Endozoicomonas gorgoniicola: one gene and its partner. The protein of the gene in region 1 interacts with the protein of each later gene in a pairwise test. Links are inferred from orthologs where the notes say so. Each region holds a gene or a part of one and is shown in the gene's direction. Other genes may lie near its edges. The genes, in order: NX722_RS07215 and bioB.

Region 1 (8,719 bases):
ATTGAGCTATTTAAGGCGTATATAAAGAACGATGCCTGCCGAGAATATGCGGATCTGTAATCTTGCTATTAAAAATGAAAAGGGACTCATCATAGTGAGCCCCTTTTTCATTCACCCTGTCACTGTTTCACTCTTTCACCCGGCCATTTCCAGCAGCAGCTTGTTCAGGCGCTGAACATAAGCAGCCGGATCATCCAGCTGTCCACCAGCCGCCAGGCTCGCCTGATCAAACACCACCTTAGACAGGTCAACAAAACGATCTTCGTCGCTTTCCTGATCCAGACGGGTAATCAGTGGGTGCTCAGGGTTGATCTCGAAGATTGGCTTACTTTCTGGTACAGCCTGACCTGCCGCTTCCATAATACGACGCATCTGAGCGCCCATATCGAACTGACCAACCACCAGACAAGCTGGAGAATCGGTCAGACGATGAGTGACACGTACTTCTTCAACACTGTCGCCCAGTGCATCCTTAATACGCTTGAGCAGGTCTTCCTTCTCTTTAGCGCTCTCTTCCAGAGCTTTCTTTTCGTCTTCGTTGTCCAGGGTTCCCAGGTCCAGGTCACCTCGGGCAATATCAGCAAACTGCTTGCCGTCGAATTCCTGCATATGGGACATCAGCCACTCGTCTACACGGTCGGACAGCAGCAGAACTTCAAGACCCTTCTTGCGGAACACTTCCAGATGCGGGCTGTTGGCCGCTGCATTGTGGGTATCCGCTGTGATGTAGTAGATCTTGTCCTGACCTTCCTTCATGCGGGACACATAGCCTTCCAGGCTCTGGTCCTGAGTTGCACTGTCACTCTGAGTGGTGGCGAAACGTAGCAGTTTGGCGACTTTCTCGCGGTTAGCATAGTCTTCAGCCGGGCCTTCTTTCAGTACCTGACCAAACTCAGTCCAGAATTCTGCGTACTGTTCAGGCTCTTTCTTAGCCATTTTTTCCAGCATATCGAGAACACGCTTAGTCAGCGCAGTCTTCATGCTTTCAACCGCCGGGTCTTTCTGCAGGATTTCACGCGATACGTTCAGGGACAGGTCGTTAGAATCCACCACACCCTTGATGAAGCGCAGGTACATTGGCAGGAATTCATCCGCCTGATCCATGATGTACACACGCTGGACGTAAAGCTTCAGTCCTTTCTGCATATCACGGTTATACAGGTCAAACGGTGCCTTGGCCGGGATAAACAGCAGGCTGTTGTATTCCAGCTTGCCCTCAACACGGTTGTGGCTCCACTTCATCGGATCGGTGAAGTCGTGGCTGATGTGCTTGTAGAACTCTTTGTATTCTTCGTCAGAAATCTCGGAGCGGGAGCGAGTCCACAGTGCCTTGGCCGTGTTAACGGTTTCCCACTCTGGTGCTTTGTCTTCCTGCTTTTCTTCCTCACCCTCTGCTGCAGCAGTAGCCTCTTCTTTCAGCATCAGGATCGGCAGGGAGATATGGTCAGAGTACTTGCGAACGATATTACGCAGACGCCAGCCATCGGCAAACTCTTCGGCTTCAGGCTTCAGATGCAGGATAATGCTGGTGCCGCGCTTCTCTTTTTCGATGGTTTCAACAGTAAACTCACCGGAACCATCAGATACCCAGCGTACTGCTTCGTCAGCTGCCACATCGGCTTTGCGGGTTTCAACAGTGACTTTGTCCGCCACAATAAAGGCGGAGTAGAAACCAACACCAAACTGACCAATCAGCTGAGAATCTTTCTTCTGGTCACCGGTCAGGTTTTTCAGGAAATCGGCCGTACCGGACTTGGCAATCGTACCCAGATGGGAAATCACACCCTCACGATCCATACCAATGCCGTTGTCGGCAATAGTGACCTTTTTTGCGTCCTTGTCGAAACTGATGCGGATATCCAGATTCGGGTCAGATTCCAGCAGGCTACCATTGTGCAGTGCTTCGAAGCGCAGCTTGTCGGCCGCATCGGAAGCGTTGGATACCAGCTCTCGCAGGAAAATTTCACGGTTGGAGTACAGGGAGTGAATCATCAGGTGAAGCAGCTGCTTTACTTCAGTCTGAAAACCTAACGTTTCTTTCTGGGCTTCGACAGTCATACGATCCTCAATACGATGTCATTCAATTAAAATTCGTTAACTCGTATTTAGGGATAGGCGTTTTTGTTTTCAAGGGAGAAACGATAAATTTCTTTATTTTTTCTTCTCGTCTCTCAAAACAGCAGGCTCAGAAGTGAGTTTCCCGCTCGCTGACCGCCAGGGCATCCAGCACCGACGAGTGGAACTCCCGCCGGTACAGAATAATCACGACCAGTGCTGCAGCCCCGATAAACAGACCCGGGTGAATAAACCACGCCAGCGTTGCCATAGAAAAGTAATAGGCGCGCAGACCATAGTTAAAGTGACTAGCCGCCAGGGTCATGATATGGGCAGAACGGGTAGCAAAAACGCCCTGCCGGGTTTTATGACCATCAACATCTTTACACAGCGGTGCGCTGCCAAAGAGTACACAGGTGAAGTTATACAGTCGCAGGCTCCAGGTAAACTCGAAAAAGGTATAGACAAAAATCACCAGCAACACCAGTACCTTTAGCTCCCAGAGCTCACGGGTATTGGTTGTCACAAAAGGAATGGTTGACAGCACACCCACCGCTTCTTCCGAAGCAGCAATACCGGTCACCAGACCGGCAATAATCAGAATACTCGTGGAAGCAAAGAAACTGACGCTGGCCCTGAGACTCTGTAACAGGCTGGCGTCTGCAATACGGTTATCACGTCCCAGCAGCCGGTACATCCAGTCGCGCCGGTACAATGCCAGAACACTGGCAAGGCAGGGGGTTTCCTTACCCTTGTGGTAAGCGAACGCGGTATAGCCCGCCCATAGAACCGCAAGTGCAAGCAGGGCTATCCAGTCAAGCGCCGTACCAACCGATCCGAGTCCTTCTATCATTGCTGATTCCTGTCATATTTATTATTCAAGTCTTAGTGTAGTGGCTTTACCATTGACACCGATGACATCTCTCGATAACAAGAGCCGATGACAAGTAACGGTACCTGACATATCATAGCCGCTGAGTAAGCGCAGTTTTCATTAGCCCCATACTCTTTATATCATCACTTTTACCATCACGACCATGATGATCTGATGACTATAGACAACAGCTGTACGCTTTGTAGAAAAAAGGCACAAAATGTTATTTTCACCGTTGTCACTTCATCAACCATCGTTTCATTCAACTGGAGAATGAATGACAAGTTCACAGATTTTACTGGGCTGGGGAGTCTATCTGGCTGGAGCCCTGGCCTGCACCCTGGCTCTGTGGCTCATTACAGGCTCAATTAATCCCCGTGTACGCAGATTGTTACGGGCAGGAACATTCGTCCTGCTTGTCACCCCCTGGTGGCATGGTACCGAAACAGACCTGTTGCTACCTGCTTTATGGGTGATGATTTATGACGGACTGTCTGCCGGCTTTCCGGAAATGGCACGGGCAGGCTTGCCACTGGTAGTGATAACCGCACTTTGTGCCATTATTGCTGCTTCCCTGCCGGTCTCCGACAAAGCGAAAAAGAAAAAACAACCGCCAGAAAAAGCAAAACAGCAAGCAGAGAGACAACCTGAGGAACGGCAGGAGCCAACCATTTAAACCAGGTACCGATGAAAACCATTATCACAGATCACAGGGATGTGGCCTGAAGGATTTTATAATAAATACAACCCGATGTGACTGAGATTCAAACATGTGTGAACTGCTGGGCATGAGTGCCAACACCCCGACAGATATCTGCTTCAGCTTTTCCGGACTGATGCAGAGAGGCGGGCGAACCGGACCTCATCGCGATGGCTGGGGCATTGCTTTTTATGATGGTCCCGGGGTACGTGAATTTCGCGACCCCTACCCCAGCTGCGATTCTGAAATTGCAAAACTCGTGCGAAATTACCCGATCAAAAGTGAGATTGTCATCAGCCACATTCGTCAGGCGAATGCCGGAAGGGTCTGTCTGGAAAATACGCACCCTTTTATACGGGAGCTGTGGGGACGAAACTGGACTTTTGCTCACAACGGTCAGTTAAAAGGTATCAAAAAGAAACCGCTTTCCCATTACTTACCCATAGGCACGACAGACAGCGAGCATGCGTTCTGCTGGCTGATGGATGCCATTCGCGAACGTTTTCCCAAGCCTCCCAAACGAACCAGCACACTGCACCGGTTTATCCATAAACAGTGTGATGAACTGAGGACAATGGGGGTATTCAATATGCTGCTGACAGATTCCAGACATCTGTACTGCTACTGCAGCACCAGACTGAGCTGGATTACACGCAAGGCACCTTTTGACCAGGCCTGCCTGAAGGATACAGAACTGACTGTCGACTTCGCAAAAGAGACAACACAATCCGACATTGTTACCGTGGTTGCCACAGAGCCGCTGACTACCAATGAACAATGGAACAGGATGAAAGCCGGGGAGCTGGCTGTCTTTCACAAGGGAGGTGTTGTCTAGTACACAGAGAACTCCCGGAACGATCATCAACCGGGAGCTCTCAACAACGATTTGACAGCCTTTAAGCAGGAGCTGCCTGCACTAGCGCCTCATTATTTGAAGTAAGCGTTGTCCGTCACAGTGTGGTCAGTCACATCACGCACACCCTTCAGCTCAGGAATGCGTTCAACCAGTGTTTTCTCTACACCGTCTTTCAAAGTCAGGTCAACAGCGCTGCAACCCTGACAACCACCACCAAACTGCAATATGGCAAAGCCGTCATCAATTTCCACCAGCGACACCATGCCGCCATGGGCAGCCAGCCCCGGGTTGATTTCAGTCTGCAGGAAGTAATTAATCTTCTGGTCCAGCGGACTGTCTTCATTCACTTTAGGCAGCTTGGCATTCGGTGCCTTGATGGTCAGCTGACCACCCAGTTTGTCTTCAGAGAAGTCTACCTCAGCGTCTTCCAGAAAAGGTTCGCTGACCCCTTCAACATGACAATTGAAGTATTCCAGCTCCAGCAGCAGGTCTCCCTCTTTTTCCTCACCAGGCTTACAGTAAGCCAGACAGGTTTCGGCGTAAGGTGTTCCAGGCTGTGTCACGAACAGGCGAACGCCAATACCTTCAACGTTCTGCCGTTTCAGCAGACCTGCCAGATATTTCTGAGCGGCTTCTGTAAATGTAATCTTCAATTCAAATACCTCATTCGGTCAGTTCGCCCATTCTATGCTAATGAGCCACTTCAGGAAAAGACTGTTTCTTCAGATTACTTTCTGAACCGTTTTCTGCGGATGGCAGACGACGGCTCACCTGCTGGCAGATATAGTCACCAATAGGAATGGCAGAGGTGGCTGCAGGCGATGGTGCATTGCAGACATGCAGGCTGCGGGCGCTTTCTGCAAACAAAAAGTCATGGACCATTGTCCCGTCCTTCATCACGGCCTGAGCCCGAACACCTGCCGGGTAAGGTTTCAGGTCCGAACGTTGCAGCCGGGGGCAGTATTTCTGCACCCGTCGGAGGTAGCCGGGTTTCCAGAAGGAATCGATCGTCTCTTTCAGCCCTGTGACCAGATGACTCCGGGCAGCCCGCCAGAATCCGGCAAACGTCAGCATATCCCACATATCCTTCAGGCTCAGGTTGATATGCCCATACCCCTCCCGTTTCCAGCCCTGCACCGCATTGGGGCCAACGGTCACAGAACCATCAATCATACGGGTCAGATGCACGCCCAGAAATGGCAGATCCGGGTCAGGAATCGGATAGATCAGATGGTTGACGATATGGTTGTGCTGCGAAGCCAGCTGATAATACTCACCCCGGTAAGGAATAATCTGAAAGTCTGTCCTGATCCCAAGCATGCGGGTCGTCCGGTCAGCCATTAAGCCACTGCAACACACCAGATAACGGGCCATTAACCACTGCTGTCCGGAGTCGGTCTGTACTTTCAGACGGATGCAGTGAGGCTCTTCTTCCATAAAGACGACGTTGGAGCGCAACCGAACCTCACCACCGAGCTGCTCAAAACAGCGCCCCATGGCCCTGGTCACCTGTCTGTAGTCGACAATTCCCGTCGCTTTGACATAGATAGCACCTACCCCGGTAATGTTCGGTTCACGTTCTTTTAACGCTTCTGCATCCAACCATTCCACTGCTATGCCGTTTTCCTGACAGCGTTTATACAACGCTTCCATACGCTGATATTCAAGGTGACTGGTGGCTACCAGCAACTTGCCACACTGCTTATAAGGAATACCATGCTGGTCACAGAAGTCCATAGTCGCCTGAACACCAGCTTTGCAGAAACGCGCTTTCAGGCTGCCCGGTGCGTAATACACCCCGGCATGAATAACCCCGCTGTTATGACCCGTCTGGTGCTGAGCCAGCTCAGACTCTTTTTCCAGCAGCAGAATGGATTTATCCGGATAACGCTGTTGTAACTGCCAGGCAGTCGAGACTCCGACAATTCCACCGCCCAGCACAATAAAGTCATAGATCATAGATTCAACAGCCCTGCTATAAATGGTATTGCTACTTATAAAAATGCCCACGCTGACGCAGAAGCTCACGATACAGCCCCGGGTCCGCCATAAAACGATCTCTGCCGTGTAACCAGATATGGTTCTGAATCACCAGCATCGAACCCGGAGGCAAAGGAACAGCGAAACAGTTCTGGTCTTTTTCCAAAGACTCACCCATTTCATACAGGTACAGCCCCTGGTCAATATTCTGGGGATCGGCAAACTGGTCAATAAACAGCATCATGGGTTTGCCATCCGCATCTTCTTCAAAAAACACCGGATGACTGACTTTATAATCAATATTCTTGCTGGGCGGCGATGCCCACTCAATGGGTTCCCGGGCGAGTGGATGCTGATAGAATTTATCCAGTTCCTGCCAGTCATCCACATGCAACAGTAACGACTCCCCACCCTGCACATTGCGTTCTGCCAGTTTCATCATTAAGACAAAGTCGGTACGCTCATTGACATAGGTGCCATCATTATGCAGTTCCATACGACGATGAGCCTGTCTTAAATAGCTGTCGCTGTTGTCCTTATTCTCTACGGCAAAGCGGGCATAATACTTGCCGCACATGGCATCAAAATTAGGCACCCCAATCAGGTGTGAGACGGCTGTCGACAGTTTGACGTAAAATTCCGTATCGCTCTCTGGTTCATCACTGTCGTATTGCAGCAAAAAGGCACCGGTTTCACGGTTCGTCAGAATTCTGTTCAGCCCGGGACTCAAAGAGCCTTTACAGACTTTATCCAGCTGGTCAGCCACAGCAAAACGGAGAAACGGCTTGTATTCAATGGACTGCAGGTTCCACTGCTCCGTCGCCTGCTTAAAGGCGACAATGGTATCCTGACTGAGCGTAATGACCTGCAGGCGATGGTTTTCAGGCCAGACATCAATGACATAGCCCTCAGGCTCTGTCACTGTTTGCACCAGGGGCGTAGCAGCAACCATAGTTGTTCTTCCTGTTATTGTTTTTCGGAAAACAGATCGATCAACAAAACGGCATAAAATGGTGTCATCTGTTTATTTCTGTCAGGCAATAATCCTGTCCAATCTATGCAATCGCATTTCATCAATCAATAAAAACCTGAATCCGTTCAGGCAATAAAACTGTCAGTCAGATAGTCCATAAGCTGTTGCAGGCGCTGGTCAACACAGTCTGGCCCACCGTGATGCAGCTATCTGCTGAGTGTCTATCCTAAGAATTTGCGCTGAGGGAATACAGGAATGAAAAACAGTTTTCTCGCTAATTCAGTAAATACAACGGTTCAGGATTTGCTAGGCGAACACAACACATTGGGTACATCATTAAACCTTTATAGTCAGAAAGGTTTTTTTCTGGATCAGGTGCATGAAAAAATACAAAAGCATGCCTCTTATCCCCGTTTGAAAAGAGCTTCTAATTTTTTATACACGTCCCGAGCGTACTCTATGTCGAAAAATCACAATGATTATGAAACGGGGCGCAGATTGTATGATCAGTGCATGACACCTGGTTTAGCTGATGAAGGAATAGCTGCCAATGCCCATGAGTGTGCGGCGCTTGTTATTTATTCAGCTCTGAGTTGCACAAATCTGGTTCAGGTTAATCGTGCAATTGTCATGAACCCGGGGCAAACCCCTTCCAGAAAGATCCTCCATGAGTTTGCCATCATTGGTGAAGTGACAGGCAATACAACCTGCGTAGCGATGCCCGCCAACAGAATAGCTGACTATTTAACAGATAAACTACTGCCCATGTCAGAACCTCCCTGGGCGGTTGATGCGGCTTTCAATATTGTCTGTCCATTAAAGGATTATATTAATTATCTTAGTCAGGCTATTTGTAATTTTATTCCGGCAGAAAAAATCGGGTCGACTGGAGGCAACAATAGACAGCCCCCGCTCCTGATAGGTCCGGATATCTCACCAATGGCTTTCTATGCCATGGTTTCTTGTGGCGAATTACTGGCTGTTGAAGTGACTCCGAAATCAACGCGTCTTAAAATTTCCGAGAATGAAGGAATTCTGAACTGCAATGATTTGTTTTAGCGACAACAGGAACTCTGCTGCAACTCTGCTGTAAACAGGTGAAAACCACGAATTGATCTGAATCACAAATCTCTGTATCCTGCCCCGCTTTTTATGCGTCAGCACAATTAATATGCCGACACTATTTTATATGCCGACATTATTTACACACCGACTATAGCCATCTACTTTTTAGAAGCTGGCGGCATCACCGGCTGTGTCCGGCAGCAGCGATTTACATGA
Region 2 (8,835 bases), 3.2 Mb from region 1 along the record:
CACTTTATACAACAGACAATGTACAGATATTGCATCAGCAAAAGCAACAGTTCATCACCCGGGTTCCGGCTAAAATAAAATCCGCAAGAGAGCTTGTGGACAGTGTCGCTTCTTGTGCGATGACACCGGTTGAAGATGCCGAAGGTTATGAGAGCTGCGAAGTACTGTCCGACTATGCGGATGTATCTCAACGGTGGGTTCTGATTCGCAGTGAACAGGCTCGGAAAAGCGAACAGAAAACACTGCTCAAAAAACTGTTGAAAAAGTCAGAAAAAGAAGCGGAAGCACTGACCAGCAAGCTGGCGAAGAAACCGTTCAAGTGTGAAACGGACGCATTGCGTGCGTTCAATGAGTGGCAATCAAAAAGCAATTATTGTCAGGCAGAACCTGTAATTACGACAAAACCATGCTATACCAAAGTGGGACGTCCGGAGAAAGACAGCAAACCAGATAGCGTGGAGTATTATGTCAGCGGTCATCCTTGGGTATCCGTTGACTGTCGTAAAGTAGCAGAGGCTTCCCTGGGGTGCTTTGTGTTGGCAACAAATGATCTGGACAGGAGCCGGCTAAGTTCAGCAGAAGTGTTGAGCACTTATAAATCACAGCAGTCGGTGGAGCGTGGATTTCGGTTTCTTAAAAGCCCTGAATTTCTGGTCTCCTCGCTGTTTTTAAAGAAGCCGGAACGTATAGAAGCGTTGCTTATGGTGATGACGCTTTGCCTGTTAGTCTACGCAGCGATACAGCATCGAATCAGGCATGAATTAAAGCGTCAGAGTAGGTTCTTTCCGGATATGAAGCGAAAGCCCTATCAGAATCCGACTGCACGCTGGGTATTTTTTTGCTTTCAGGGAATTAATGTTTTATTGGTCGATGGTCATGAAAAACATGTCGTTGGCTTGCAGGAGAGGCAATTAACCATCATTTCAATTCTTGGTCGACCGTACCAAGAGATTTATTCCTGATATAGGTGCTGAATGACGGTTCAATAAATATCCATGGGTTTTCATCACGGGAGACCAACTCCCAATAACCCAATCGTCCTCTGAAAGAGGGGTTGGAAGATGGAAGGTAAGGATCATGGAATTTGAAATCTGGATGGGATCGTGTCCCGGTATTCCACACTGAACCTGCAGGCATTCCTGGCTGATACGTTGTCCCTGCAAGCCATATCGCTCGTTCAAACATACAGTGGATGTTTTGGTAGTGGGGAAATCTGAGTTTTATCTCATCCAGTAATCGATGCAATGGCACTCTACAGGTAGGCAAAATAATATCGTAAATTTTTTCAGATTCCTTCTCTCCGGTTTTGATCCTCAGGGCTCTGTCATTCTTTATAATAGATTTGTATAGCTGGCGAAGATCGGCAGTATTGTTATTTATGAAGCCATGGTTGGTGTTATCTAATTTGGGGATTAGCCAGTAATCAAAACATACTTGAGATTCATCTAAAACCTCATGAATTTTCAACTGTCCTAGCATTAAAGGGCTGGGAAACCCTATAGAAGGTGAAAATGTACTTCCGTGGGGACAATAAAAAAACACTCTGTAACCTGAATGCACAGAAAACGATCTGGCGCAGTCGCTGCTAACCATCCCGGCATCACAATCAATAATCAGATTTTGAACCTTATTTTTTGCGAATGATCGACCTGTAAACAAAAAGAATTTATTTTCCTGACAGGAATATTGCGCTTTCGAACCGGTATAAGGCAAAACAAACCCTCCCTTAAGGGTGTCTACGTCAGGAGCAGCCTTCAATCTAAACTGGTAACTTTTGCCCATCAGCCCGCAGGTGTTCTTGCCAGACACCACACATCAACGGTTTTGACACCCTGTTTTAGCAGTACCCTGGACAGTTCCGAAACGGTCTCCCCCGTCGTGACAACATCATCAACAATAGCCACATGCTGATAGGCAGTGGTTTTATTGCAGGCGAAGGCTCCCCGAATATTTCTTCGGCGCTCACTGGCTTTAAGCTGTTGCTGGGCTTGTGTTGCACGAATCCGTTTTACCAGCCCCCTGTCCAATACCATGCTTTTATCTTTGAGTAGTCGGTTCAGTGCTTTTGCCAGCAGGAGTGCCTGATTATAACCCCGTTGTCGTAATCGTTTTTTATGAAGCGGCACCGGAATAATGGCTTCTGGCCAGGTTTGCTGGTGATAACGTTCCCGCAGAACCTCTGCCAGCGAGGCCGACAGTGGTTTAATCAGGGCTATCTGACGACTGTATTTTATTCGGTGGATGATGTGGTTCACTGGAAAACGGTACTGAAAAGCCGAGTAGCAGTGTTGATAAACAGGTGGCTGGTTCAGACACTGACCACATAGTAACCGGGTTGAAACCATCATGGGTGAACTGCAGCACTGGCAGGCTTGCTGATTATCAGGGCAGGCGGCCAGGCAGAGCTGGCAAAGTGGCTGCCTGAAAGGGGTAGCCCCACGACATAGCAGGCAACTGATCTGAAATAAATTGTTTAATATTTGCTCAATTGTAAACATTCTTGCGCATTAACGATTGACGTTAAGTTTTAATTGATTATTATCAGCCATGTTTTAATTTCAATAACCAATATTGAAGGTTGTGCTCAGCATTACTGCCACGGGCGCTCCGGGGAAATTTTGAACAACATGACTGCAACTGTAAGCTCATCTCACCCTGACGCGACTTATTCTGACGCAACTCACCCTGATGCAACTCACCCTGATGCAACTCACCCTAGAACAGGGCTTCGTCATGACTGGACGGTAGAAGAAGTTGAGGCATTGTTTCAGCTGCCTTTCAATGACCTGATCTTTCAGGCTCAGCTGGCTCACCGCGAACACTTCAACCCAAACCAGGTGCAGGTTAGTACACTGTTGTCGATCAAAACCGGTGCCTGCCCGGAAGACTGCAAATACTGCCCTCAGAGTGGTCACTACAACACAGGGCTCAGTAAAGAAAAATTAATGGAAGTGCGCAAGGTGCTGGAAGAAGCCCGTGCCGCAAAAGCATCTGGCGCGACCCGTTTCTGCATGGGCGCAGCGTGGAAAAACCCACCGGAAAAAGACCTGCCTTACATTATGGAGATGGTAAAGGGGGTTAAAGAAATGGGGCTGGAAACCTGCATGACGCTGGGTATGCTGAATGCTGACCAGGCGAGCCGACTGGCGGACGCTGGTCTGGATTATTACAACCACAACCTGGACACCTCTCCGGAGTTTTACGGCAACATTATTACCACTCGTACCTTCTCTGATCGTCTGGATACTTTGCAGCACGTTCGTGATGCCGGTATGAATATTTGCAGTGGCGGCATTGTCGGTCTGGGTGAAACCGAGCGTGACCGTGCAGGTATGCTGGTGGCGCTGGCTAATCTGCCTAAGCATCCGGAAAGTGTGCCTGTGAATATGCTGGTGCGGGTAGCAGGTACGCCGCTGGAAGATGTTGATGCTGTGGATGGTATCGAGTTTGTTCGCACCATTGCCGTTGCCAAGATTATGATGCCTGCCTCCTGTGTGCGTCTTTCTGCCGGTCGTGAGAATATGAGCGACGAATTACAGGCGCTGGCATTTCTGGCAGGTGCCAACTCCATTTTCCTGGGGGATAAACTGTTGACCACTCCGAACCCTAAAGAAAGCAGAGACCGACAGTTGTTCGATAAACTGGGCATTAATATGGACGACAGCTCAGCGCTTTCTTCGGAAGAAGCCGCTGAAGAGTTTGCCCGAACCTGCCCTCTGCGTGAACAGGAAAATGATCATTATTACGATGCCATGAAAGTCTCCTGAGGTAATGGTTATGGATGGGGCGCGCATAAAAAGTTCGGACATGGATAAAGAGCTGCAGCAGGATTTGCAGTCACGTCGGGAAGCCAACCTCTATCGGTCACGCAAAACCCTCGATACCGCCCAGGGGCCTGAAGTGGTCATTGATGGTAAGAAGTATCTGGCTTTCTGTAATAACGATTATCTGGGATTAGCCAGCCACCCTGAAGTGATTGCCAGTATGAAAAAGGCGACAACTGACTATGGTGTGGGCGGTGGCGCTTCTCATCTGGTTATTGGTCACAGCAGGGCGCACCATCAACTGGAAGAAGAGTTGGCTGAGTTTACCGGCCGTGACCGGGTGCTGCTGTTTTCCAATGGTTATATGGCGAACCTTGGCGTGATTACGGCTTTGCTCAATAAGCACGACGCTGTGTTTCAGGATCGTCTGAATCATGCCTCTCTGCTGGATGCTGGTCAGCTGTCCGGGGCTCGTTTTCAGCGTTATCTGCATAATGGTGTGGATAATCTGACCACCCGTTTAGAGCGTACCGAAGCCCGTCGCCGGTTGATTGTCACCGATGGGGTCTTCAGCATGGATGGTGATATGGCACCATTGCCTGAGCTGGTACAACTGGCAAAACAGAAAAACGCCTGGCTGATGGTCGATGACGCCCATGGTTTTGGCAGTCTGGGTAAGATGGGGGGTGGAGTTGCAGAATTCTTTGATCTGTCTCAGGATGATTTGCCGGTTCTGATTGGTACACTGGGCAAAGCCTTTGGCACAGCCGGTGCGTTTGTGGCAGGTAGCGAAGCATTAATTGAGACACTTATCCAGTTTGCCCGCACCTATATTTACACCACCTCCATGCCTCCGGCTGTAGCAGCTGCCACCCGAACCAGCCTGAAACTATTGCGGGAAGAAAGTTGGCGACGCGACCACTTGCAGGAACTGGTTCAGTATTTTCGCAAAGGTTGTGAACAACTGGGGTTGCAGCTGATGGATTCGGCTTCGCCGATTCAGCCGATTAGGGTCGGCAGTGCCAGCAATGCCATGGCTCTGAGTGATTCACTGGCTCAGCAGGGTATTCTGGTCACAGCCATTCGACCGCCTACCGTTCCAAGAGGAACGTCGAGGCTACGTATTACTTTCAGCGCTGCCCACAGCAAAGAGCATGTAGAGCAGTTGCTGACCGCACTTGAGCGCACGGTAAGCCCGTTGCAGGAGGATGTTGCATGAGTCTGCCCATCGTATTAATCAGTGGTTGGGGCATGCCGGCAACCGTGCTGGAGCCACTGGCACGGGAGTTGGATGGGGATGGTCGGGCCTGTGTGGTACAGCTGCCGGGGCTGGTATCGGAGCCCGGTAGCCGCTATGACTGGCAGGAGCTGCTGAATTATCTTGACCTGCATCTGCTGGAAACGCCAGTGGTGCTGGTTGGCTGGTCTTTGGGTGGCACACTGGCTGCGCTTTATGCGAGCCAGAACCCGGACAAAGTGGCAGGCCTGGTGACTCTGGGGACTAACCCGTGTTTTGTTCGCAATGATGACTGGCAACAGGCTATGTTGCCCGCCACCTTTGCAAGCTTTTATGCTGGGATGGAAGAAGATCCCCAGGCCACTATCCAACAGTTTTCCATGCTTTGCTCAATGGGCAACAGCAACCAGAAAACCCTGATGCGTGAACTGGGTGCATTGACCGGAGATGTTGATCTGGAACCTGCTATTTTGTCAGGTATGTTGAAACTGCTTGGCGAAAGCAATGTGCGCTCCCAGTTTGCCGATCTGCGTTGTCCGGTGATTCACTGCTTTGGTCGACAGGATGCCCTGGTTCCCGCCGATGTTGCCGAACGCATTGAACAGGATTTCCCTGCCCATGCGGTTAATGTGTTTAATGGTGGGCATACTTTCTTTCTTGATAACGAAACCGGCATTACCCGCCAGGTGGCAGAACTGGTAGCCTGTTTATGCTCGAGAGGGTAACTTCATCGGTGACTGAAGCCTGCCGACCGGAGCGAGCTGATAAACGACGAATTGCCGTCAACTTCAGCCGCGCCGCCAGCACATACGATGACGCTGCTGCGCTTCAGGACCGGGTTGCTGCCCGGGCGATGCTGGGATTACCTTCAAACCACAAGCCTGAGTTTGTCCTGGACCTGGGTTCTGGAACAGGTCGTCAGACGATTCAGGTGGCCGGTCATTATCCACAGGCCTCTGTAGTAGGGTTGGATCTGGCAATGGGAATGGCTGCCCATGCCCGATCCTGTTTTCCGAATTTGGACTGGTGTTCCGGAGATATTGAACACCTGCCGTTCAAAGACAACCGTTTTGATGTGGTCTTTTCCAGCCTCGCCATTCAGTGGTGTAGCCTGAACAGGGTTCTTAAAGAGGTACACCGGGTTTTAAAACCCGGTGGCCTGTTTGTCTTTTCAACTCTGGCAGCTGGCACTATGCATGAGCTGCGGCGGGCGTGGAGTCAGGTTGACCCGCATGTTCATGTTAATAGCTTTGATACTTACAGTGCTCAAAAACACTGCGTGCAGCAGTCTGACTGCCAGCTACATTCTTTCAGGCTGCAAACCGAAACTATCTACTATCCTTCCGTCATGCAGTTACTCCGGGATATGAAAGCCCTTGGGGTGAACACGGTTCCAGCGCGGCAGAATGGGCTGATGTCCCGTCATCGTATCCTGAAGCTTCAGGAGGCTTATGAAATATTTCGAACAGAAAAAGGACTGCCTCTTTCTTATGAGGTTATTTACGGAATAGTGCACAGGCCGCTTATCACTTAAAAAAATCTGTCAGACTCATTTCTAAGCCCGTCTGTTAAAAAAGACCGGAGCAATAAACTCAAATGGCTAAAACGTATTTTGTTACTGGCACCGATACGGATGCCGGTAAAACAGTGGTGTCCTGTGGTCTGCTTGAAGCGGCCCGTCAGAAACAACTGCAAACCATTGCCCTTAAACCCGTATCGGCGGGTTGTTATTCTACCCCTGAAGGTTTGCGCAATGGTGACGCCATGAACCTGATGGAGGCCATGACGCTGGAGCTTCCTTATGCACAGGTCAACCCTGTTGCGTTTAAGCCGCCTATTGCACCGCACATTGCCGCAAAAGAAGAGGGGCGTCGTACAACACTGGATCGGCTGGCAGGGATTTGCCGTGGCGCCCTGATGCGTAAACATGACCTGTCGTTGATTGAAGGGGCTGGTGGCTGGCGGGTTCCTCTTAATAATCGGGAAATGCTGTCAGGTCTGGCGCTTGAAATGAATACGCCGGTTATTCTGGTGGTCGGCATGAAGCTGGGGTGTCTGAATCATGCATTGCTCAGTGCTGAAGCGATTGTTCGTGATGGTGCCAGGCTGGCTGGCTGGGTGGCGAATCAGGTTGCCCCGGACATGAACCACTATAAAGAAAATGTTCAGACCCTGAAAGACAGTCTGCCTGCGCCCTGTCTTGGTGTAGTTCCCTGGCTGGAAACACTCGATAACAGGGCTGTTGCGGAGTATTTGGATATCCAGCCTTTGGTAAAAGAGCCGTAAATTTTCAGCCTGCCTTCAGAGACAAGGTTGGGAATGGCTTTGTTCGTCCCAACCTGCATGCTTTCCTCTCTCCATATCAGTTTCCAGCGAATTGCCTTTTTGGGCGATAAAGCTCTGTAGCGGTGTCTTTTCAAAGCAGGTTTGGAGCAGTTGACATTAATTTTATTCATACGTAAGTTTAAAACAACTGTTTGAATTGCTGCTAGACTGTATTTATAAAAAGAAAAGAACCAGTGAGGTCGTTGTAATGCCAGAATATAAGGCACCCCTGAGAGATATCCGTTTCGTCCGGGACGAGTTACTGTCTTACCCTGAACACTATGCCAGCCTGCCAGGCGCAGAAGACGCTACTCCTGATATGGTGGATGCCATTTTGCAGGAAGGGGCAAAATTCTGTGAACAGGTTCTGTCACCTCTGAATCAGTCGGGTGATCAGGAAGGTTGCACCTGGAGTGAAGAGGGCGTTAAAACCCCGTCAGGCTTCAGGGAAGCTTATCAACAATATGTTGAAGGTGGCTGGCCTTCTCTTGCCAGTGATGAAACCTATGGCGGGCAGGGACTGCCTCATTCCCTTGGGCTGTCCATCAGTGAAATGGTTGGGCAGGCAAACTGGTCCTGGGGAATGTATCCGGGGCTGAGCCATGGGGCTATGAATACTTTGGAAGCTCATGGCACCGAAGAGCAGAAGCAAGCCTATCTTACCAAACTGGTTTCCGGGGAATGGACCGGAACCATGTGCCTCACAGAGCCCCACTGTGGTACGGACCTGGGTATGCTGCGCACCAAAGCTGAACCCAATGGCAATGGCTCTTATCGAATTTCCGGTACCAAGATATTCATTTCTGCCGGAGATCACGATATGGCGGAAAATATCGTTCATATTGTTCTGGCTCGTCTGCCGGGCGCTCCGGAAGGCACGAAAGGTATCTCGCTGTTCATTGTTCCCAAATATCTGCCCCAGAGCATTGGTGAAAGCAACGGTGTCAGCTGTGGTTCTATCGAGCACAAAATGGGCATTCATGCCAATGCGACCTGTGTCATGAACTTCGATGAAGCTACCGGTTTTCTGATTGGGCCTGAGAACAAAGGTCTCAACTGCATGTTCACGTTTATGAACTTTGCACGCCTTGGAACGGGTTTACAGGGGCTGGCTCATTCGGAAGTGGCTATGCAGGGTGCCTTACGTTATGCCCGTGAGCGTTTGCAAAGCCGTTCTCTCAGTGGGGCAAAAAATCCTGATGGTCCGGCTGACCCGATTATTGTCCATCCTGATGTACGACGAATGTTGTTGACCATCAAGGCTTTCACCGAAGGTAACCGGGCTCTGGCTTACTACATTGCTAAGCTGGCTGACCTGATGCATCACCCAGATGCAGAGGTTCGCAGTCAGGCTGACCTGACCATGGGTTTCCTGACACCGATCCTTAAAGCTTTTGTGACCGAAACCGGTTTTGAAGCAGCTAATCTTGGACTTCAGTGTTATGGCGGACATGGCTACATTGCGGAATGGGGTATGGAACAGAATGTCCGGGATGCCCGCATTGCCAT

Evidence for each region.
Region 2: the proteins of NX722_RS07215 (region 1) and bioB interact in binary tests that used the Escherichia coli proteins (3 or more experiments, as listed by UniProt). The link is inferred for Endozoicomonas gorgoniicola from one-to-one orthologs.

What each region holds. Positions count from the first base shown.
Region 1 is NZ_JAPFCC010000001.1:1,576,664-1,585,382, reverse strand. The notes cover bases 2,806-5,581. They hold NX722_RS07215 (class II glutamine amidotransferase), read left to right. Parts: upstream 2,806-3,699; coding sequence 3,700-4,464; downstream 4,465-5,581. Other genes in these bases: lhgO (L-2-hydroxyglutarate oxidase), read right to left, coding at 5,176-5,581; nfuA (Fe-S biogenesis protein NfuA), read right to left, coding at 4,557-5,138; NX722_RS07220 (hypothetical protein), read left to right, coding at 3,207-3,605; NX722_RS07225 (DUF599 domain-containing protein), read right to left, coding at 2,806-2,908. Outside these bases: NX722_RS07235 (hypothetical protein), read left to right, coding at 1-60; molecular chaperone HtpG, read right to left, coding at 136-2,058; more of NX722_RS07225, read right to left, coding at 2,186-2,805; more of lhgO, read right to left, coding at 5,582-6,444; glutarate dioxygenase GlaH, read right to left, coding at 6,476-7,417; NX722_RS07195 (hypothetical protein), read left to right, coding at 7,952-8,497.
Region 2 is NZ_JAPFCC010000001.1:4,804,245-4,813,079, forward strand. Bases 1,806-4,697 are described here. They hold bioB (biotin synthase BioB), read left to right. Parts: upstream 1,806-2,627; coding sequence 2,628-3,767; downstream 3,768-4,697. Other genes in these bases: NX722_RS21520 (ComF family protein), read right to left, coding at 1,806-2,348; bioF (8-amino-7-oxononanoate synthase), read left to right, coding at 3,778-4,697. Outside these bases: NX722_RS21510 (IS1634 family transposase), read left to right, coding at 1-962; NX722_RS21515 (putative adhesin), read right to left, coding at 919-1,782; more of NX722_RS21520, read right to left, coding at 1,782-1,805; more of bioF, read left to right, coding at 4,698-4,983; NX722_RS21535 (alpha/beta fold hydrolase), read left to right, coding at 4,980-5,726; malonyl-ACP O-methyltransferase BioC, read left to right, coding at 5,711-6,535; bioD (dethiobiotin synthase), read left to right, coding at 6,598-7,287; NX722_RS21550 (acyl-CoA dehydrogenase C-terminal domain-containing protein), read left to right, coding at 7,535-8,835. UniProt on the Escherichia coli protein: Catalyzes the conversion of dethiobiotin (DTB) to biotin by the insertion of a sulfur atom into dethiobiotin via a radical-based mechanism.